3 regions of the Enterobacter sp. CFEC122 genome follow, and region 1 is predicted to be linked to each of the others. Evidence: predicted binding sites of a transcription regulator. Region 1 holds the regulator's gene; each other region holds the start of a gene.
What was found. Region 1 encodes CRP, which controls carbon source genes, mostly activating them, when cyclic AMP is high. Its sites were predicted from a motif close to ATGTGANNNNNNTCACAT; they were not measured.
Positions count from the first base shown of each region.

Region 2: ACVCAM_RS18675 (PTS mannitol transporter subunit IICBA) is a predicted target of CRP. The motif match lies at 1,710-1,727, and genes of this name have one in related genera.
Region 3: msrB (peptide-methionine (R)-S-oxide reductase MsrB) is a predicted target of CRP. The motif match lies at 3,606-3,623, and genes of this name have one in related genera.

Region 1 covers NZ_JBRIQR010000028.1:52,470-60,816, forward strand. Annotated here, with positions in the region: gene ACVCAM_RS18325 (putative adenosine monophosphate-protein transferase Fic) at 1-238, shown strand, start outside; gene pabA (aminodeoxychorismate synthase component 2) at 269-832, shown strand; gene argD (bifunctional acetylornithine/succinyldiaminopimelate transaminase) at 919-2,139, shown strand; gene ACVCAM_RS18340 (YccS/YhfK family putative transporter) at 2,136-4,223, opposite strand; gene crp (cAMP-activated global transcriptional regulator CRP) at 4,281-4,913, opposite strand; gene ACVCAM_RS18350 (OsmC family protein) at 5,225-5,629, shown strand; gene ACVCAM_RS18355 (phosphoribulokinase) at 5,715-6,584, opposite strand; gene ACVCAM_RS18360 (YheU family protein) at 6,615-6,833, opposite strand; gene ACVCAM_RS18365 (hydrolase) at 6,830-7,852, opposite strand; gene mdcA (malonate decarboxylase subunit alpha) at 8,081-8,347, shown strand, end outside.
Region 2 covers NZ_JBRIQR010000029.1:55,393-62,474, forward strand. Annotated here, with positions in the region: gene ACVCAM_RS18675 (PTS mannitol transporter subunit IICBA) at 1-1,570, opposite strand, end outside; gene ACVCAM_RS18680 (DUF3302 domain-containing protein) at 2,229-2,585, shown strand; gene ACVCAM_RS18685 (HlyD family secretion protein) at 2,588-3,724, shown strand; gene ACVCAM_RS18690 (glutathione S-transferase) at 3,815-4,423, shown strand; gene selA (L-seryl-tRNA(Sec) selenium transferase) at 4,527-5,912, shown strand; gene selB (selenocysteine-specific translation elongation factor) at 5,909-7,082, shown strand, end outside.
Region 3 covers NZ_JBRIQR010000011.1:134,280-141,361, forward strand. Annotated here, with positions in the region: gene ansA (asparaginase) at 1-583, shown strand, start outside; gene pncA (bifunctional nicotinamidase/pyrazinamidase) at 593-1,234, shown strand; gene ACVCAM_RS10245 (glycoside hydrolase family 18 protein) at 1,457-2,710, shown strand; gene ACVCAM_RS10250 (YeaC family protein) at 2,761-3,033, opposite strand; gene msrB (peptide-methionine (R)-S-oxide reductase MsrB) at 3,075-3,488, opposite strand; gene gapA (glyceraldehyde-3-phosphate dehydrogenase) at 3,830-4,825, shown strand; gene ACVCAM_RS10265 (D-hexose-6-phosphate mutarotase) at 4,898-5,782, shown strand; gene ACVCAM_RS10270 (MipA/OmpV family protein) at 5,861-6,607, opposite strand.

The DNA.
Region 1 (8,347 bases):
AAAAATTAGCCATTATTATTGTGAAATCAACATGCTGCATCCTTTTGCGAGTGGTAACGGTATTGCTCAGCGCGTTTTCTTTGAGCAGCTGGCGCTCCATGCGGGCTATTCACTGGACTGGCGCGATATCGATCCCGAGGAGTGGGTGTCCGCTAACCGCAGCGGCGCAACGGGGGATTTAACCGCGCTAAACGCGATCTTTGCCAAAGTAGTGAGCGAAGCGCGGGAATCTGAGTAGAATAGGGCGGCATTTTTTTCGGGAGCCGCCATGATTCTGCTGATTGACAACTACGATTCCTTCACCTGGAACCTTTACCAGTATTTTTGCGAACTGGGTGCAGAGGTGGTTGTCCGACGTAACGACGAGATTGGCCTGGCCGATATCGAGACGCTGGCTCCGCAGAAAATCGTGATTTCACCCGGCCCCTGCACGCCGTCGGAATCAGGTATTTCGCTGGAGGTTATCCAGCACTATGCCGGCAAGCTGCCGATCCTCGGCGTTTGTCTGGGCCATCAGGCGATTGCCCAGGCCTTTGGTGCCACCATCGTGCGCGCCGCCAAAGTCATGCACGGTAAAACCTCGCCGGTCACCCACACGGGCACCGGAGTGTTCACGGGGCTCAATAATCCGTTAACCGTGACGCGCTACCATTCGCTGGTGATTGACCCGTCGACGCTGCCCGACGGCTTTGAGGTGACCGCCTGGAGCGATACGCAGGAGATCATGGGGATTCGACATCGCGAATGGGATCTCGAAGGCGTGCAGTTCCATCCGGAAAGCATCCTCAGCGAGCAGGGGCACGCGCTGCTGGCAAATTTCCTCCATCGCTGAATATCTGTTGCCTTGCTGTGATTTTTTATGCATATTTTGTGATTATATTTTCACAATCAATGTGACATAAAATGGATGGGCATGACATGGCAACTGAACAACCAGCAATTACCCGCGCGACATTCGATGAAGTGATTCTGCCGATTTATGCACCGGCTGAATTTATCCCGGTGAAGGGGAAAGGCAGCCGCGTCTGGGATCAGCAGGGCAAGGAGTATGTGGATTTCGCGGGCGGTATTGCGGTCACGGCGCTGGGTCATTGCCATCCCGCGCTGGTGGAGGCGCTGAAAACCCAGGGTGAAACCCTGTGGCACACCAGCAACGTGTTCACCAACGAACCGGCGCTGCGCCTGGGCCGTAAGATCATTGATGCCACGTTTGCCGAGCGCGTGCTGTTTATGAACTCCGGCACCGAAGCCAACGAAACCGCCTTTAAGCTGGCGCGCTACTACGCGACCACGCGCCACAGCCCGTACAAAACCAAAATCATCGCCTTCCGCAATGCCTTCCACGGACGCTCCTTCTTTACCGTCTCCGTTGGCGGTCAGCCGAAGTATTCCGACGGGTTTGGTCCGAAACCAGCCGACATCATCCACGTGCCGTTTAACGATCTGCACGCGGTGAAAGCGGTGATGGACGACCACACCTGCGCGGTGGTGGTCGAGCCTATTCAGGGGGAAGGCGGCGTGACCGCGGCAACCCCGGAATTCCTGAAAGGGCTGCGCGCGCTGTGCGACGAGCATCAGGCGCTGCTGGTGTTTGATGAAGTGCAGTGCGGGATGGGGCGTACCGGGGACCTGTTTGCCTATATGCACTACGGCGTGACGCCGGATATTTTGACCAGCGCGAAAGCGCTCGGCGGCGGTTTCCCGGTGAGTGCGGTCCTGACGACGCAGGAGATCGCCTCCGCGTTTCACGTCGGTTCTCACGGCTCTACCTACGGCGGTAACCCGCTGGCGAGCGCCGTGGCGGGTGCCGCGTTCGACATCATCAACACGCCAGAGGTGCTAAACGGCGTTAGCGCGAAGCGCGAGCTGTTTGTGAAGCACCTGAAGCAGATTGACGAGCAGTACGACGTGTTCAGCGAGATCCGCGGGATGGGGCTGCTGATTGGCGCCGAGCTGAAGCCGCAGTACAAGGGCCGCGCGCGCGACTTCCTGCACGCCGCCGCTCGCGAAGGGGTGATGGTGCTCAATGCCGGGCCGGACGTGATGCGCTTTGCGCCGTCGCTGGTGGTGGAAGACAAAGACATCGAAGACGGCTTAACCCGCTTTGCCGCGGCGGTTGCAAAGATCGTTAAAGGCTAATATTCGGTTCGTTTCAACCGGCGCGTTAACCAAACCCCATGATGCGGACGCTGACGCCATGCCACCGACGAAATGGTGTGCATGGTGTTCAGATGCCCCAGCACGCGCTGCAAGTGTTGCTCAAGGGTGCTCATTGGCCCGTGGGTTAACGTCTCCGGCGCTTCCAGAATATTTAAATCCCCCGACTCGCCCGGTGAGTCATACTCCAGACGCTGCTGGCAGCGCTGCAACGCAATTTCACACGACTGCAGGTAGCGCTGCGCCAGATCCGGCGTCAGCATCGTGTGCTCGCGCGCCAGCGTCGTCATGGCGTTAATGTGCTCAACGATAAACTGACTGTGCGTTACCCACAGCTTCATATCGGCCAGATAATGTGAGTTAAAGCCCGGCTCCTGCATCGCCTGGTTGAGCGAGTTGAACAGGGCGTTGTGCGCCTGGTTGACCTTCATGCGTTGATACGCCAGCGGGGAGGGCTGCGGGTCGTCGCTCAGGATGAGGCGAATGGCCTGCTGGTCGGCCTCCAGCGCGTCGTGGGCGTTCTGCCTGAGCAGCCCGCTCTGCCACTGCGGCCACAGCCAGACCATGCCGCCGAAGGCAATCAGGCAGCCGATCAGGGTATCAATCAGCCTGGCGACAATAAACTGTTCGCCGTTCAGCGTAAGCAGCTGCAGGGTGTATACCGCCGTCACCGTAAAGCCCACCATCGCCCAGCCGTAATTTTTGCGGATAATCAGGTAGCTCACCAGCGTGATCGCCAGCATGCCTGCCAGGGTATAGCCTTCCGGCACGTGGAAGTGCAGCGTTACGCCTGCAATGATCAGCCCGGCCATGGTGCCGCCCGCCCGGTGCAGAATACGCACCCGCGTGGCGCCGTAGCCGTTCTGGGTGACGAACAGCACGGTCATTAAGATCCAGTAGGGCTTCGGCAGATGCAGCGCCATGCCCATCAGGCTGGCGATACTGAGCATCACGCTAATTCGTGCGGCATTGCGCAGGGCGGACGATTTGAGAGACAGATAGCTTTTGAGCGCGGGCAACAGGGGAAGCCGTTTTTGTTTATCTGCCATCAGGTCGCGGGAATAAAGCGGGCGCTGGGTGCGCAGCACGCGGGCGATGCGGCTAAAGTGCCAGGCGGCAAACTGGCCGACCGGGTTATCCGGATGCTGACGGGCGATTTTCTCCAGCGCGCCGAGCTGTTTTTCCATGTTAAAGCGCGTGGGATAGCGGTGGTAGAGAATATCGTCAGCCAGCACGCGCAGGCGTGCCGAGACGGTCTGCGCGTTCCAGCGGATCACCGCTTCGGCGTGGCTGCGCTCAACCAGCTTTTGCACCTCCTGCGGGTGGTGCAGGCTAACGGAGATATGCTCCTGCAGATCCAGGCCTACCTGGAAGGTGCGCAGCAGCCGTTTGTACTCGTGGTTCTTGTTGGCGGCGAGCATATGCAGCTGCTGATAGCACTGGCTTATCAGATCCACCACCTTCTGCTGGCGCGTCAGCAGCGGCGGTAAGGCTTTTTCCGGATCGGTATGCTGGGTGAGCAGGGTGTATTTGGCTTCGCAGTATTCCGCCAACTGCACATAGAGCAGGCTCAGGGATTCGCGCAGCGGCTGTTCCCGCCACAGCCAGAACCAGAACCAGTTAAACAGCCCGTACCACAGTGTCCCCAGAGCGTAGATCAGCAGCGGCTCCCACACCGGCATATTCCCGGCGAGGCTCAGCGTGAAGATGGCCGCAATCAGCGAGGCGGGTAGCAGGCGGGCGTGCAGCGAGCTGATTTCCGCCGTGACGCCGAGCGTCATCGCCAGCACCGTCAGGATCAGCGGCAGCGGGATGTCCCGGGCCAGTAAAAGCTGTACGGCAAGGCTACAGCCAGCAAACAGGCAGCCGCCCACGATCAGTCGTTTGAAAAAGCGCTTATGCGGTGTGTCCAGGCCGGCAATGTTGCAGCAGGCGGGCACGAGGGAAAAGAGCAGGCCTTGCTGAAGGTGTCCGAGGATCAGGCCGATGGCCACGGGTAGACACAACACCAGCGTTTGTCGCAGTGCGTAGTTGACTTCCGGGTGATAGATCAGCCTGCGCCACATGAGGAGTAGAGACAAAAACGGCGTGACACCTTGCGATGGCACGCCGTTTAAGCGGAATTAACGCGTTCCGTAGACCACGATGGTTTTACCGTGGGCGGAGATCAGGTTTTGATCTTCCAGCATTTTCAGGATACGGCCCACTGTTTCACGGGAGCAACCGACGATCTGACCAATTTCCTGACGGGTAATTTTAATTTGCATGCCGTCCGGATGGGTCATGGCGTCCGGCTGTTTCGCCAGGTTCAGCAGAGTTTGTGCGATGCGGCCCGTCACGTCCAGGAAGGCGAGGTTGCCCACTTTCTCTGAGGTGACCTGCAGACGGCGCGCCATCTGGGAAGAGAGACGCATCAGAATGTCAGGGTTAACCTGAATCAGCTGACGGAACTTCTTGTAAGAAATTTCAGCCACTTCACATGCTGTCTTTGCACGAACCCAGGCGCTACGTTCCTGGCCCTCTTCAAACAGGCCCAGTTCACCGATGAAATCGCCCTGGTTCAGATAAGAAAGGATCATCTCTTTCCCTTCTTCATCTTTGATCAGCACTGCCACCGAGCCTTTAACGATGTAATACAACGTTTCCGCTTTTTCACCCTGGTGAATCAGCGTGCTCTTTGATGGGTACTTATGAATGTGGCAATGAGACAAGAACCATTCGAGAGTCGGGTCTGTTTGCGGTTTGCCAAGCACCATGCGCTGTTATCCTCTGTTATAAGCTGTCACCAGAGTCATCAGATGCATCCGGACTCTGGGGTTGCAATCGAATTCTTACCCATACCCTGGGAAGTCGGCTACCGTAACGTTTCGCAGCCAGTAAAGTTTGATGTCCTCTGCATACATGTGTAACGTCAATGTATTACTGTAGCATCCTGAGTGTTTTAGCATAGCTTTCGCCGCGTGTCTCCTGGTGTCTCGCTTCAGCATGATGCAGGTCGCCTTCCATTGCGAGAAATGTAACGCACGCGTAATCTGTCACCAAAAATGCAACGTTGGAGTTTAAGAATATGCAAGCGCGCGTGAAGTGGGTTGAAGGTTTAACGTTCCTGGGCGAGTCCGCGTCAGGGCATCAGATTTTGATGGATGGTAACTCCGGCGATAAAGCGCCCAGCCCAATGGAAATGGTGCTGATGGCGGCAGGGGGATGCAGCGCCATTGACGTGGTGTCGATTCTGCAAAAAGGCCGTCATGACGTGACGGATTGTGAGGTCAAACTCACGTCAGAACGCCGCGAAGAGGCGCCACGCCTGTTCACCCACATCAATCTGCACTTTGTGGTCACCGGTAAAGAACTGAAAGACGCGGCGGTTTCACGTGCGGTGGACCTGTCTGCGGAGAAGTACTGCTCTGTCGCGTTAATGCTGGAGAAAGCGGTAAAAATCACCCATTCGTATGAAGTGATCGAGGCTTAATGTTTTGGCGGGTGGCGCTTCGCTGACCCGCCCTACAAAAGCACGACCGTAGGCCCGGTAAGCGCAGCGCCACCGGGCAAAAAACTCACGCGATCTGTTTCCCTTCCATCAATCGCTCCACCAGCGGCGTCATGATGAGCTCCATCGCCAGCCCCATTTTTCCGCCCGGTACGACTAATGTATTCATGTGAGAAATAAACGAGCCCTGCAGCATCGCCAGCAGCCAGGGGTAGTCAATGCCTTCGAGATTGCGGAAATGGATCACCACAAAGCTCTCATCCAGGGATGGGATACTTTTGGCCGCGAACGGGTTGGAGGTGTCCACCGTCGGCACGCGCTGGAAGTTGATATGGGTGCGGGAAAACTGCGGCGTCAGGAAGTTGATGTAGTCTTCCATGGAGCGCACCACCGAATCCATCACTGCTTCGCGCGAGTGGCCGCGCTCGCTCATGTCACGCGTCAGCTTCTGGATCCACTCCAGGTTAACGATAGGCACCACGCCAACCAGCAGATCCACGTGGCGCGCCACGTCGTGCTGCGGCGTGACCACGCCGCCGTGTAATCCTTCGTAGAACAGCACGTCGGTAGGTTCCGGCAGGGGCTGCCAGGGGGTAAAGGTGCCAGGCACCTGATTCCAGGGAACGGCTTCATCATAGGTATGCAGATACTTGCGGGACTGCCCTTTACCGCTCTGGCCGTACTCAACAAAGGTTTGTTCCAGCAGGCCGAAGTCATTGGCTTCCGGACCGAAGTAGCTGATGTGTTTACCCAGATCGCGCGCCTTACGGATGGCCATGTCCATCTCCGGGCGCGTGTAGCGGTGAAAGCTGTCGCCTTCGACCTCCGCCGCACGGAGATTCAGCTGGGCGAAAATCTTGCGAAATGCGAGGCTGGTGGTGGTGGTTCCCGCACCACTCGACCCCGTAACGGCAATAACCGGATGTCTGGCAGACATAGCAACTCCCTGACTGAAAAGGGTGGAAGATCAGCCGTGAAACGCGTTGCGGGGCATGATATTGACCGTCTCATGCAGTTCTGACCACACCAGCACCACGTCGCCGCTTTTCAGCTGGCGCTTTACATCGTTGACCTTTTGCTCAAGCGAGCGTTCCTGTTCACCATAATCGGTGCCTTCGCGTAATACAAAGCTTTCAATCAGATTATCGAGCGTTTCGGGAGCCAGATCCTGCCAGGGAATAATCATGTTGCACCGTCCAGATAAGGGGTTAGCCAGTCAGGAATACGCGCCTCAAGCCACATTTTCGGGCGACGCAGCGTGCCGCCGATAAACCCGACGTGGCCGCCGTGCTCGGTCAACTGATAGTGAACGTTGTCGGGCAGGAATTCCTGAGCGGGAATCGAGTGATGATCCATAAAAGGGTCATCTTTGGCATGAATGATCAGCGTCGGCTGCGTGATCTTGCTGAGCAGCGGCATGGCGCTGCATTGACGATAATAGTCAATCGCATCGGCGAAACCGTGAATTTTCGCGGTGATCAGATCGTCGAATTCGCGTATGCGGCGCACTTTTTTCAGCTGGCGCAGGCTGACCGGGAGGGTGTCCGGGTAGGCCTTCAGCTTACGCGCCGCGTTGGCTTTCAGCAGGTTGAGCAGGTAGCGCTGATAGACGCGGGAAAAGCCTTTATCCATGTGGTAGCTGCACTGCTCCAGCATGAACGGGGCGGAGACGATGACGGCGGCATCCAGCGGGACGCTTTCCCCTTCTTTAGCTAACAGGCAGGCCAGCATATTTCCGCCTAACGAGTAGCCTACGGCCGCGGTGGGCACGGTGCCAAAGTTGTCCCGCAGCCAGTGTAAAAACCACGTGCCGTCTTCGGTTTCACCCGAGTGATAGATACGCTTCTGCCGGTTCGGCTCGCCGCTGCAGCCGCGAAAATGCATCACCACGCCGAGCCAGCCGCGCGCTTTGGCCGCCTCAATGAGCCCGTGCGCATACGGGCTGTGCAGGCTGCCTTCCAGACCGTGAAAAACCACCAGCCGCGGCTTATGGCGAGCCTGATCCGGCGCTTCGCTCCAGGCGAGATCCAGAAAGTCACCGTCTGGCAGGTCTAGCCGCTGCCAGTGTGGGGTGAACTGAACCTTGCAGCGGATCAGTCGCGGCAGCATGGTCTGCAAATGGCGATTGGCGACGCCGCGCATAGGCACGAACTCAGTGCTGTCTTCGGCGGCAATGTCGAAGCCTGATGGAATGATTTGGGTCATAGGCGCGATGCTGATTCTTGTCGGAAATTAACGATACTTTCCGAATTGTACCCCGTTTAGCCTGGTTTTCCGAAACATGAACTGATCCCGATCACAAATATTTACCTTGATTATTACTCTCAGGCTAATGATTCAGCTCTACGCTTATTTGATGCCTTTCTCACCAGAGCGCACACTCTACTCAACGTTAAGCAAATCAAAATGATTAGCTGAATCAGGAGGTTAATAATGTTATCTGGGCAAACACCCACCCGGCAATGGAACACGCGACGCAGCGAAAAAGCGCGTCGTCTGGCCTCCGTACCGGTGCAGGGCAAGGTACTGCCAACCGGCGATCTCGTCGCCATGCTGGAAAAACTGATCGCGCCAGGCGACAAGGTCGTGCTGGAAGGTAACAACCAGAAGCAGGCCGATTTCCTTTCCCGCTCGCTGGCCGAAGTGAACCCGCAGATCGTCCACGACCTGCATATGATCATGCCGAGCGTTGGCCGTAGC
Region 2 (7,082 bases), on a different contig from region 1:
CTTTCACCAGCTGCTCACCGGCAAAGCGAATCGCGTCTTCTTTGGTGGCCGCGGTACGACCGAGGAAGATGTTTTCCGCACCCAGCTTAAACAGGTGGGCGTTGCTCTCGTCAAAACTGTCCTGCAGGCTGGAGCGCACTTTCACTTCGTTGTCTTCGTGACGCTGCGCGGCAACCAGACGTTCGGTCAGGCTGGTGTACAGGCCGCTGTCGAGGAAGTTGGTCAGCGAAATGTGCTGTGCCTGCGGCACCTGGCGCATGGCGCGTTCGGTCAGATCGCGGTGCGTGATCACCAGGTCAACATCCGGCGGCAGGCTGTTAATGGCGCTGTTGGTCACGGAGATGTTGGTCAGGCCTGCATCCTGCACTTTCTTACGCAGCACGCCTGCACCCATTGCGCTGGAACCCATACCGGCATCACAGGCAACGATGATTTTACGCACGTGGCTCAGGTCGTTAGAAACATCACCTGCTGCCAGTGGCGTTGCGCCTTTGGATTCGGCTTTCATATCGTGCATACGACGGGTTGCGGCTTCGATGTCATCATCTTCTTTCACTTTGCTGGTTTTCAGCAGGATAGAAGAGACCACGAAGGAGACGGCCATTGCCGCAAAGATAGCTGCGAGGTTCGCGAAATAAGCGCCTTTTGGCGTCATCGCCAGTACCGCCAGGATAGAACCCGGAGAGGCCGGAGAAACCAGACCACCGCCCAGGACGCTCAGCGTGAACACGCCGGTCATACCGCCGAGGATAACGGCCAGGATCAGACGTGGGTTCATCAGCACGTATGGGAAGTAAATTTCATGGATACCGCCCAGGAAGTGGATGATCGCCGCACCGCCAGCTGACTGTTTTGCGCTGCCACGGCCAAAGAAGATGTACGCCAGCAGTACGCCCATACCCGGACCCGGGTTGGCTTCAATCAGGAAGAAGATGGACTTGCCGAGATCGTGAGACTGCTGAATACCCAGCGGCGAGAAGATACCGTGGTTGATGGCGTTGTTCAGGAACAGGATTTTCGCCGGTTCAACAAAGATAGACGCCAGCGGCAGCATCTCGTGCGCCACCATGAAGTTAACGCCTGCCGCCAGAATTTTAGACAGCACTTCAACCGCAGGACCAATGCCGAGGAACGCCAGAATGGCGAGGATCATCCCGATGATGCCCGCAGAGAAGTTGTTCACCAGCATTTCGAAGCCGGATTTGATCTTACCATCAACCCAGACGTCGAATTTCTTAATCGCCCAACCGCCCAGAGGACCGGCAATCATCGCCCCGAGGAACATCGGCATATCCGCACCGACGATAACACCCATGGTTGTGATGGCACCCACGACGCCACCACGGTCACCGCCCACCAGACGACCCCCGGTGAAACCGATGAGCAGCGGCAGGAGATAGGTAATCATTGGGCCAACAAGTTTCGCCAGCGTTTCGTTAGGCAACCACCCTGTCGGAATGAACAATGCAGTGATGATACCCCACGCGATAAACGCGCCGATATTTGGCATCACCATGTTGCTGAGGAAACGACCAAAGCTTTGAACTTTGATCTTGAAATCGGATGACATAAAACACCCCTTCTTCTGTTTACGCTTAGGCTTATGGCCCGAGGTTTATTGTTAATGAGGCGGCAGAGGTAGCCGGGCCCTGTTCTGATGCTGTGAAATCTGGCACTGAATCGTTCAACTGTCCAGACAGGGAAAATTTATGTGATGCGTGTCACGTAAAGGCAGGGGGTAGGGATGTCAATGAAGTGATCTCAATCACAAAATAAGTGGGCAAAAAAAATACGATGGCGAGAAAAAAAGCAAAATCCACCTCTTAGTGTGATTGCTGTCACGTTTTGTCATGACGTGTTTGTTTCTGGATTGTGACTGATTTCACAAAATATTTTTATGCAGATTTCTCCGGCTGTGATCGGCGGCAAACTCTGCTTCGCGTTTCAGCGCCAGGATGATATGGCACGACACGATAAGCTAAAAAACCACTTTTGATGTGTGGTATGGCGAAAAGTTAAAAGGTGGATTACGCTCATATTGTAAGGTTAAGTCTATTATTATTCAGGATATATTTTGACACGCTTATAAACTTGCATGGAGATATTATAAAAACTCATACTCCCCGGCTCGGAAATAGTAAGCACATCCCCGTGTTTATAAAAAAATTAATTAGGTTGCGTACCGTTTTATTAATTTAATGAGTTGACGTTGTTTAAGTGAGGAGAATATGTTTCTCAACTATTTTGCGCTGGGCGTATTGATTTTTGTATTTCTGGTTCTCTTTTACGGAATCATCGCCATCCATGATATTCCTTATAATATGGCCAAAAAGCGTAACCATCCGCATGCCGATGCCATTCATACGGCAGGCTGGATTAGCCTGTTTACACTCCATGCCATCTGGCCATTCCTGTGGATTTGGGCCACGCTGTACCGCGAAGATCGCGGCTGGGGCATGCAAAACCACATCACAAAGCCTGATGAAGTTCCGGGCATGGATGCGCTGGCCAAACGCGTGGCGGAACTCGAACAAAAGCTGGCTGCAGTACAGCCCACTGCTGATAAGAACACGCTGGAGCGCTAATCATGGATCTGTTGATTATTTTGACCTACGTGGCATTTGCCTGGGCCATTTTTAAAATATTCCGAATTCCGGTCAACCAGTGGACGCTTGCCACCGCAACATTAGGCGGCGTATTTATTGTTGCCGGTCTTATTCTGTTAATGAACTATAACCATCCGTATACCTTTACGGCGCAAAAAGCGGTTATTTCTATTCCAATCACGCCGCAGGTGACCGGTGTGGTCAGTGAAGTCACGGATAAAAATAACCAGCTTATTAAAAAAGGCGAAGTGTTATTTAAACTGGATCCTGGCCGCTACCAGGCGCGCGTCGACAGACTCCAGGCTGACCTGGTGACCGCGACGCACAATATCGATAACCTGAAAGCGCAGCTGTCGGAAGCGGTTGCCAATACCACACGTGTCTCCGCTGAGCGCGATCGCCTCTATAAAGATTATCAGCGCTACCTGAAAGGCAGCCAGGCGAAGGTGAATCCTTTCTCTGAAAGCGATATTGATAACGCGCGGCAAAACTATCTGGCACAGGATGCCATGGTGAAAGGCTCCGTGGCTGAGCAGGTGCAGATTCAAAGCCAGTTAGACAGCATGGTGAACGGCGAGCAGTCACAGATTGCTTCGTTACGTGCCCAGCTTGCCGAAGCCAAATATAACCTGGACCAGACCGTGGTGCGTGCGCCGAGCGATGGTTACATCACCCAGGTGCTGATCCGTCCGGGGACCTATGCCGCCGCGCTGCCTCTGCGTCCGGTGATGGTCTTCATTCCTGAACAGAAGCGTCAGATTGTGGCCCAGTTCCGCCAGAACTCGCTGCTGCGTCTGAAACCGGGCGATGAAGCGGAAGTGGTGTTTAACGCCCTGCCGGGCCAGGTATTCTCCGGGAAGCTCACCGCAATTCTGCCGGTGGTGCCGGGGGGGACCTATCAGGCGCAGGGTGCGCTCCAGTCTCTGACGGTCACGCCGGGCACGGATGGCGTGCAGGCCATCATCGAGCTGAGCCCTGACGCTGAAGTCGATGCCCTGCCGGACGGTATCTATGCCCAGGTGGCGGTCTATTCGGACCACTTCGCCCACGTCTCGGTCATGCGTAAAGTACTGCTGCGTATGACCAGCTGGATGCACTACCTCTACCTCGATCACTAATCCTTCCAGGGCAGGAATGCGACATGCAGACCTGCCCTTTTTTCATCGCTTGATCCATACTGACTTTTTTCCGGCATTAAGGATCAGGCAATGAAACTCATCGGCAGCTACACCAGTCCCTTCGTGCGAAAAATCTCGATTCTCCTGCTGGAGAAGGGGATTGAATTTGAATTCGTGAATGAACAGCCTTACAACGCGGAAAACGGCGTTGCGCAGTACAACCCGCTGGGAAAAGTCCCGGCGCTGGTCACGGACGAGGGCGAGTACTGGTTTGATTCCCCGATTATTGCGGAGTATATCGAGCTGCTGGGCGTTGCCCCGGCAATGCTGCCAGCAGACCCAAAAGCGGCGCTGGCGGTGAAGCAGGTCGAAGCCCTGGCCGACGGTATTATGGATGCGGCGTTAACCTCCGTACGGGAACAGGCAAGGCCCGCTGCCCAGCAGTCGGAAACGGAACTGTTACGCCAGCGGGAAAAAATCAGCCGCAGCCTGGACAGGTGTGAACAGCTTATCCGGGAGGGAAAGATCGACACCGACAGCCTGAACCTGGGGACCATCGCCATCGCCTGCGCGATTGGTTATCTCAACTTCCGCCACGTCTCCCCGGGCTGGTGCGTCGACCGTCCGCTGCTGGTGAAGCTTGCAGACACGCTGTTTAGCCGCGAGAGCTTTGCCCGTACCGAACCACCAAAGGCTTGACGCGGGTTATAACACTTCGCCGTCGGAGGCGGTACAATCCCCCCACATGTTAACTCCCTCTCCCGTCGGGAGGGGGGAAGATATTTACTCGCCAGGCGCCTTCATGACTACTCATCATTCGCTGTACAGCCAGATCCCCGCTACCGACCGTCTTCTTCGCGAACCCCGCATTCATGCTGTTGCTGAGCGTTTCGGCCATACCGCGACGGTGGAAATGTTACGCCTGCTTCAGGACGAAGCCCGATGCGCGATTCAGGCAGAAAACGCCTTGCCCGCCTGGTGTAGCGCGTGGGAGCAGGAAGTTGAACAGCGGCTGGATGAGAAGGCGCAAAGCGCATTACGCCCGGTGATAAACCTGACCGGAACCGTGCTGCATACCAACCTGGGGCGCGCGCAGCAGGCGGAAGAGGCCGTTTCCGCAGTCGTGCAGGCCATGCAAGCGCCCGTAACGCTGGAGTACGATCTGGACGGCGCCGGACGCGGGCACCGCGACCGCGCGCTGGCGGAGCTGCTGTGCCAGCTGACCGGCGCGGAAGATGCCTGCATTGTGAATAACAACGCCGCAGCGGTGCTGCTGATGCTGGCGGCCACCGCCAGCGGCAAAGAGGTGGTGGTGTCCCGCGGCGAGCTGGTGGAGATTGGCGGAGCGTTTCGTATTCCTGACGTGATGCGCCAGGCGGGCTGTACGCTGCATGAGGTGGGTACCACTAACCGTACCCATGCGAAAGACTATCGCGCGGCGGTGAATGAAAATACCGCCCTGCTGATGAAGGTCCACACCAGCAATTACCATATTGAAGGCTTCACCAAAACGGTTGAAGAGGCGGAGCTGGCGGCGATTGGGCGCGAATTGAATATACCGGTGATTGCCGATCTCGGCAGCGGCTCGCTGGTGGATCTGAGCCTGTACGGGCTGCCAAAAGAGCCGATGCCGCAAGAGATGATTGCGGCGGGCGTGAGCCTGGTCAGCTTTTCCGGCGACAAACTGCTGGGCGGGCCGCAGGCCGGGATTATCGTCGGCAAGCGCGAGCTGATTGCGCAGCTGCAGCAGCATCCGCTCAAGCGCGCCCTGCGCGCCGATAAAATGACGCTTGCCGCGCTGGAGGCGACGCTGCGGCTCTATCTTTACCCGGAAAAACTGGCCGACCGCCTGCCCACGCTGCGCCTGTTAAGCCGGGATGCCGCCTCGATTCGCGCCCAGGCCGAGTTACTGCTGCCGCGCGTCGCCCCGCACTACCCCGATTTTGACGTTCGCATTGAGCCCTGCCAGTCGCAGATTGGCAGCGGTTCGCTGCCGGTGGACAGGCTGCCGAGTGAGGCGCTGACGTTCACGCCGCGTGACGGGCGCGGTAGCCATCTTGACGCCCTGTCGTCACGCTGGCGTGGCCTGCCGACGCCGGTTCTCGGGCGGATTTACGACGGCCGAATGTGGCTGAATCTGCGCTGCCTTGAAGATGAAGAGCGATTTCTGGAGATGTTGTTGAAATGATTATTGCCACCGCCGGTCACGTTGACCACGGAAAAACCACGTTACTGCAGGCGATTACCGGCGTAAACGCCGACCGCCTGCCGGAAGAGAAAAAGCGCGGCATGACCATCGATCTGGGCTATGCCTACTGGCCCCAGCCTGATGGCCGCGTGCTGGGCTTTATTGATGTGCCGGGGCATGAAAAGTTTCTGTCTAACATGCTGGCGGGCGTGGGCGGCATCGATCATGCCCTGCTGGTGGTGGCCTGCGATGACGGCGTGATGGCGCAAACCCGCGAGCACCTGGCGATCCTGCAGTTGACCGGCAACCCGCAGCTGACCGTGGCGCTGACCAAAGCCGATCGCGTGGATGACGCGCGCGTCAGCGAGGTGCGCGAAACGGTCCAGGCGACACTGCGGGAGTATGGCTTTGCCGACGCATCGCTTTTTGTCACCGTGGCGACAGAAGGGCGTGGTATCGACGAACTTCGCCACCATTTGCAGCACCTTTCATCACGCGCTCACGCCAGCCATCACCGCTTTCGTCTGGCGATCGACCGGGCCTTTACGGTAAAAGGTGCGGGGCTGGTCGTAACCGGCACCGCGCTGAGCGGTGAAGTCAGCGTGGGAGATACCCTCTGGCTGACGGGCGTGAATAAACCGATGCGCGTGCGCGGACTGCACGCACAAAACCAGCCCGCTGACCGTGCCCACGCCGGACAACGTATCGCGCTGAACATTGCCGGGGATGCGGAAAAAGAGCAGCTGAACCGCGGAGACTGGCTGCTGGCCGATGCCCCGCCGGAACCGTCTGAACGCGTGATTGTCTCCCTGCAGACACACATGCCGTTGACCCAATGGCAGCCGCTGCATATTCACCACGCGGCCAGCCATATCACCGGGCGCGTGTCGCTGCTGGAAAACGACCTTGCCGAGCTGGTATTCGATTCGCCGCTCTGGCTGGCAGACAACGATCGTCTGGTACTGCGTGACATTTCTGCAAGGGAAACGCTGGCGGGGGCGCGCGTGGTGGCGCTTAACCCACCTCGACGCGGCAAGCGTAAGCCGGAATATCTGCAGTGGCTGGCCGCGCTGGCGCAGGCCAAAGAGGATAACGCCGCGCTGCGGGTGCACCTCGATCGCGGGGCGGTGAGTCTGCGTGATTTTGCATGGGCACGCCAGCTGAGCGGGG
Region 3 (7,082 bases), on a different contig from region 1:
CGAAGTGTCGTTGTTCTTTAACAATCGTCTTTATCGCGGTAACCGCACCACCAAAGCCCACGCCGACGGCTTTGACGCCTTTGCCTCACCCAACCTGCAGCCGCTGCTGGAGGCCGGGATTCATATCCGCCGTCTGGGAACCCCTCCTGCGCCGAACACCGCGGGCGAGCTGATTGTGCATCCGATTACTCCGCAACCGATTGGCGTGGTGACCATTTATCCGGGTATCTCTGCGGACGTGGTGCGTAACTTCCTGCGCCAGCCGGTGAAAGCGCTTATCCTGCGCTCCTATGGCGTGGGCAATGCGCCGCAAAACGGCGAGTTTCTGAAAGAGCTTCAGGAAGCCAGCGAACGCGGAATTGTGGTGGTGAACCTGACCCAGTGTATGTCCGGTAAAGTGAATATGGGCGGCTATGCCACCGGCAACGCGCTGGCGCATGCGGGGGTGATCAGCGGTTTCGATATGACCGTTGAGGCAACGCTGACTAAACTTCACTATTTACTGAGTCAGGATCTGGACATTCAGTCCATTCGCAGCGCGATGATGCAAAACCTGCGCGGCGAACTGACGCCTGACGAATAAGGAGGTCTCATGAAGCAACGCGCCCTGCTCCTGGTCGATTTGCAAAATGATTTCTGCGCGGGCGGTGCGCTGGCCGTCGCCGAAGGTGACAGCACCGTTGACGTGGCCAACACGCTGATTGACTGGTGCAAAGCCCGTGGTGAAGCAGTTGTCGCAAGCCAGGACTGGCACCCGGCAAATCACGGCAGCTTTGCCAGCCAGCACAATGTCGAGCCCTTCACCCAGGGTGAACTCGACGGGCTAGCGCAAACTTTCTGGCCGGATCACTGCGTACAGCAAACGGAAGGCGCGGAGTTACATCCGCTCCTGAACCAGAAAGCCATCGACGCGGTGTTCCATAAAGGTGAAAACCCGGCTATCGACAGCTATAGCGCGTTTTTTGATAACGGGCATCGCCAGAAAACGGCGCTGGACGCCTGGTTACGTCACCATGAAATCACCGAGCTGATTGTGCTGGGGCTGGCAACGGACTACTGCGTGAAGTTCACCGTGCTGGATGCGCTTCAGCTTGGCTACACCGTCAGCGTCATCACCGACGGCTGCCGCGGGGTGAACATTCAACCGCAGGATAGCGCTCAGGCGTTTATGGATATGGCTGCGGAAGGCGCGACGCTGTATACGCTCGAAGACTGGCTGGAAACGCAGGCGTAGTCTTTTAAGCAGGGTGGCGGCTGCGCCCTTACTCTGCCTACTTCTTTGGTCTGGTAGGCCGGGTAAGCGTCAGCGCCACCCGGCAAAACTCCCCCTCCGATCCCCATAAAGTGAACTCCCTCGCAACCTCAGCGAAGCGGCAATGCTATTCTCTTCAGGCTGTTTTTTCGCCACGCCTTTTCCGTGGCGTGGTTATTTTTATTAAGTCAAAGAGGAACTTGTATGAAACGTTTGCCCTTGCTGGCAGCACTACCCTTGCTTTGCGCATCAGTTGCCTCCGCCAGTTCCCTGATGTCCGTAGGCTACTTTAACGGGGGTGGCGACGTCACCGCCGGACCGGGTGGCGATATCAATAAGCTGGACGTTCGCCAGATCACCCACCTGAACTACTCGTTTGGTCTGGTCTATAACGACGAAAAAGGCGAAACCAACGCCGCGCTGAAAGATCCGGCGAAGCTGCATCAAATCTGGCTATCGCCAAAAGTGGCGTCCGATCTGGCCTTAATCCCCACGCTGCGTAAGCAAAACCCAAATCTTAAGGTCCTGCTCTCCGTCGGCGGCTGGGGCGCGCGTGGTTTCTCTGGCGCAGCGGCAACCCAAGAGAGCCGCGCGGTGTTCATCCGCTCCGCGCAGGAGATTGTTGAAAAATATGGTCTGGACGGGATCGACCTCGACTGGGAGTATCCGGTCAACGGCGCCTGGGGCCTGGTGGCAAGCCAGCCCACCGACAGGGAAAACTTTACCGCCCTGCTGAAGGAGATGCGCGACGCGTTCGGGCATAAAAAGCTGGTGACCATTGCGGTAGGCGCGAATGCGGAAAGTCCGAAAAGCTGGGTGGATGTGAAAGCCATTGCGCCCCTGCTCGATTACATCAACCTGATGACCTACGACATGGCGTACGGCACGCAGTATTTCAATGCCAACCTGTACGACTCCAGCGCCTGGCCGACGGTGGCCGCCGCGGACAAATACAGCGTCGATTTTGTGGTGAACAACTATCTGGCCGCCGGGCTGAAGCCACAGCAGATGAATCTCGGGATTGGTTTCTATGGCCGCGTACCGAAACGCGCCGTGGAGCCGGGCATTGACTGGACGAAACCCGATGCGCAAAAAAATCCGGCCACTCAGCCCTACTTCGGGCCGCAGGAGATCGGGTTGTTCAAGTCGCTCGGCTATGACCTGACCAAAGATACCTACGTGAAGTACAACGATATCGTCAAAAAGCTGCTGAACGATCCGCAGAAACGCTTTACCGAGCACTGGGACGACCAGGCGAAAGTGCCGTGGCTTTCGGTGAAGGGTGCCGATGGCAACGCGCTGTTTGCGATTTCGTATGAGAACCCGCGATCCGTGGCGATCAAAGCGGACTACATCAAAGAGAAAGGTCTCGCCGGGGCGATGTTCTGGGAGTACGGCGCGGATGATGAAAACCAATTAGCGAAGCAGCTGGCGGCGTCGCTCGGGATCCCGCACTAAAGTGTAGCGTGCCGGGTGGCGCTAGCGCTTACCCGGCCTACATGAGAGCATTATTTGAAAGTCGCAATCGGCTTCGGGGTGATACCGAAGTCCTCTTTCAGCTCACGCTTGCTCTTCATCACCATCTGACCACGGGTGTCGATCGTCATGTGCTGCGCGTCGGTGTTGTTGCGCGCCTGCCACAGCATCACCAGCTGCAGGCTGTTCTCTTTCTGCTCCGGGGTCAGCGCGACGCCATCGGGCCATTTTCCCAGCTCTACGGCGGTGACCAGACGCTGATAAATCTCCGGCGTCATCCCGCTAATCATGTCTTCAATATTCACAATCCCGCCCTTTTAAAGGAATAATTTGCTGAATCGTTTTTTCAACCCTTGATCTGGTCGCCGTTTTCGTCGTCAGTGAAGCTCATTGAGGCGGAATTCACGCAGAAACGCTCGCCCGTTGGCTGAGGGCCATCCGGGAAGACGTGTCCAAGGTGCGCATCACAGTTGCCACAGCGAATTTCCGTGCGCACCATGCCGTGCGACGCGTCGGTCAGATAGCGGATAGCCTCATCGCTCACCGGCTCGTAAAAGCTCGGCCAGCCGCAGCCCGAATCAAATTTCGTTTGGGAATTAAACAGCGGGGCATCACAGACCAGGCAGTGGTAGACGCCGTCTCGCTTGTTGTGCAGTAAACGCCCGGTGAACGGCGGTTCCGTCCCGTGGTTTTGCGTCACGTAAAACTGCATTTCTGTGAGGTTTTTTTTCAAATCGTCGGGGTTACGTTGGTTCGACATATGCTTACATCTCGCTGTAGAAACAGACATCTTTTACCCCGCATTCTAACAAAACATTAACACCCTTGCGTGCACTTTTGATCTAAACTTATGTGTCGCGAAAAGGCGGTCAGGCAATTGTGATCATATTCACATTTTTATCCTGCGAGGACTTTAAAATTCCGGGCGCAGCCCCCATGTGGTTGCAAGCTCAAAGGGAAAGTGAGGCGAGTCAGTCGCACAAACGTTAGTCACAGGATTGATTTGTCGCAATGATTGACACGATTCCGCTTGACGCTGCGTAAGGTTTTTGTAATTTTACAGGCAACCTTTTATTCACTAACAAATAGCTGGTGGAATATATGACTATCAAAGTAGGTATCAACGGTTTTGGCCGTATCGGCCGTATTGTTTTCCGTGCTGCTCAGAAACGTTCTGACATCGAAATCGTTGGTATCAACGATCTCCTGGACGCTGAATACATGGCGTACATGCTGAAGTACGACTCAACTCACGGTCGTTTCGACGGCACCGTTGAAGTGAAAGACGGCCACCTGGTTGTAAATGGCAAAACCATCCGCGTTACTGCTGAGAAAGACCCAGCTAACCTGAAATGGAACGAAATTGGTGTTGACGTTGTTGCTGAAGCAACCGGTATCTTCCTGACCGACGAAACTGCACGTAAACACATCACTGCGGGTGCGAAGAAAGTTGTTCTGACGGGTCCTTCCAAAGACAACACCCCAATGTTCGTTCGTGGTGCAAACTTCGAAACTTACGCTGGCCAGGACATCGTTTCCAACGCATCCTGCACCACCAACTGCCTGGCACCGCTGGCTAAAGTTATCAACGACAACTTCGGCATCATCGAAGGTCTGATGACCACCGTTCACGCAACCACCGCTACTCAGAAAACCGTTGATGGCCCGTCTCACAAAGACTGGCGCGGCGGCCGTGGCGCGGCTCAGAACATCATCCCATCCTCTACCGGTGCGGCTAAAGCTGTAGGTAAAGTACTGCCAGAACTGAATGGCAAACTGACTGGTATGGCGTTCCGCGTTCCAACTCCTAACGTATCCGTTGTTGACCTGACCGTTCGTCTGGAAAAAGCTGCTTCTTATGAAGAAATTAAGAAAGCAATCAAAGCTGCTTCCGAAGGCCCAATGAAAGGCGTTCTGGGTTACACCGAAGACGACGTTGTTTCTACCGATTTCAACGGCGAAGTGTGCACTTCCGTGTTCGATGCTAAAGCAGGTATCGCACTGAACGACAACTTCGTTAAACTGGTATCCTGGTACGACAACGAAACCGGCTACTCTAACAAAGTACTGGACCTGATCGCTCACATCTCCAAATAAGTTGAGATGAGTGTTTGATCCAAAAAGGCGACTTCGGTCGCCTTTTTTATTTATAAGACAGAGGATTGCTTAATGATTAATAAAATTTTTGCACTTCCGGTAGTCGAACAACTTACCCCTGTGCTCTCCCGCCGCCAGATTGACGGTGCCGACGTTATCGTCGTTGACCATCCACGCGTTAAGGCCTCCGTGGCGCTGAACGGCGCCCACCTGCTCTCCTGGAAGCCGGAAGGTGAAGTTGAGGGATTGTGGCTCAGTGATGCGACCTCCTTCAAAAAAGGGGCTGCAATCCGTGGTGGCGTACCGATCTGCTGGCCGTGGTTCGGCCCGTCCGCACAGCCGGGTTTGCCTTCTCACGGTTTTGCCCGTAACCAGCAGTGGACCCTGAAAGCGCATAACGAAGACGACAGCGGCGCCGTGCTGACCTTTGAGCTGCAGGCAAATGACGAAACGCGCGCCCTGTGGCCGCACGATTTCACCCTGTACGCCCGCTTTAAGCTGGGTAAAACCTGTGAAATCGAACTGGAAGCCCACGGCGAGTTCGAAACCACCTCCGCCCTGCACACCTATTTCAACGTGGGTGACATCAGCGCTGTGAAGGTGAGTGGCCTTGGCGATACCTTTATCGATAAAGTCGACAACGCGAAAGAAGGCAAACTCAGCGACGGCGTTCAGGCGTTTCCTGACCGTACCGACCGCGTCTATCTGCATCCGGAAGCATGCAGCATGATCCACGACGGTGCCCTGAACCGCGGCATTGAGGTAGTACATCACCATCACAGCAACGTGGTGGGCTGGAACCCGGGTCCTGCACTGTCTGTCAGCATGGCCGACGTGCCTGACGACGGTTATAAAACCTTTGTCTGCGTGGAAACGGCCTGCGTGACTACCCCGCAAAAAGCGAGTGAAGAAAAGCCATCTCGTTTAGGTCAGACGATCCGCATTATTAAGCGATAATCTCGCTGCACCACACTAAAGCAAACGGGGCGCAAGCGCCCCGTTTTGATGCACCAATTGCACAATATAAGTGCGCAATCAGAACTTGTAGGTCACACCGACAGAGAAGATGCCTGCCCAGGACTTATCGACCATCGGGCTGTCTTTCACTTCATCGCTCAGACGCTCATAACGGCCAGTACCGTACACGCTCCAGTCGCCAAGGAAGTTATAGCTCGCGGTCAGCTCCAGGTACGGATCCCAGCCGTCATCTGCGCTGTAGCTCTTCAGACCGCTACGACGGGACTCGTTTTTAGAGACGCCATAATAGTAGTCATTGTAGTTCTCGCTGTTGTACTGCACACCGATACCCGGCGTCAGGGTCAGACCACCGTTGGTGTAACGGTACAGCCACGCCAGATCCCAGATAAAGCCGTTGCTGTTATCCAGCGTATCGCCTGCCAGGGCCGTACGCAGGAAGCCATACTGGGTGTTATGCACATAAGAGAGGCCGGCCATCATCGAGCTTTTACGCTTGTCGAGCTGGCGAAGCGCGTGGCTGTCGCTGTCACCCGGCTTGAAGTGCGTAGGATCGTAGTACGCCATGATGGAGAGCTTATCGGCCGTATCGTTCCACAGATAGTAGCCGCCGCCGAGCCCACGGAACCAGACGTTATCGCCTTCATAGGTGATAACCGGCACAGGATAAACATCACGGTCATACTGTTTGTACGGGCTGTTAATGACGCCAACACCCGCGCCAACCGTCCACTGACTTTCCGCCTGTGCGGTGCTTACTGCGGTCGCGGCAAGGATGCCTAATGCCAGAAGTTTGAGTTTGGTCACAATCCATTCTTTCCTGTAGTCAAATAATCAGCGGGTGAAGTGTAACCGCCATTCCCGTACATCCCAAAATTTTTTGCCTGCTAATCAGTCTGATTAACCCATTATTTTTAACTTATCAGATGACAACCGGCTTTCATTTACATGACCGCTGAATGAAAAATGTGCTTTTGCCTTATTACCAGAGTGGAAATTTTTGGATGAGTTATTGATATGTCATTGAAAGTAGATTTTATGGGCATGCAAGTTTTGCAAATGCCATCTACGCTTTAATTTAAGAAGAGTTTTCCTGAACACCCTGCGGTTCTTAGCGTCTGACCTGGCACACAGGTTGCTGCTCTGGCAGTGAGGTGCGAGAGATTCTCTTCCGGGAGCCTCCACTACTCATACGAACGGCTCTTATCCTGTGCTAAAAAACGAAAGGACGCATACGATCATCAATAGGAACATTTGTAAATCTCAAAAAAAAGAGGCTTTT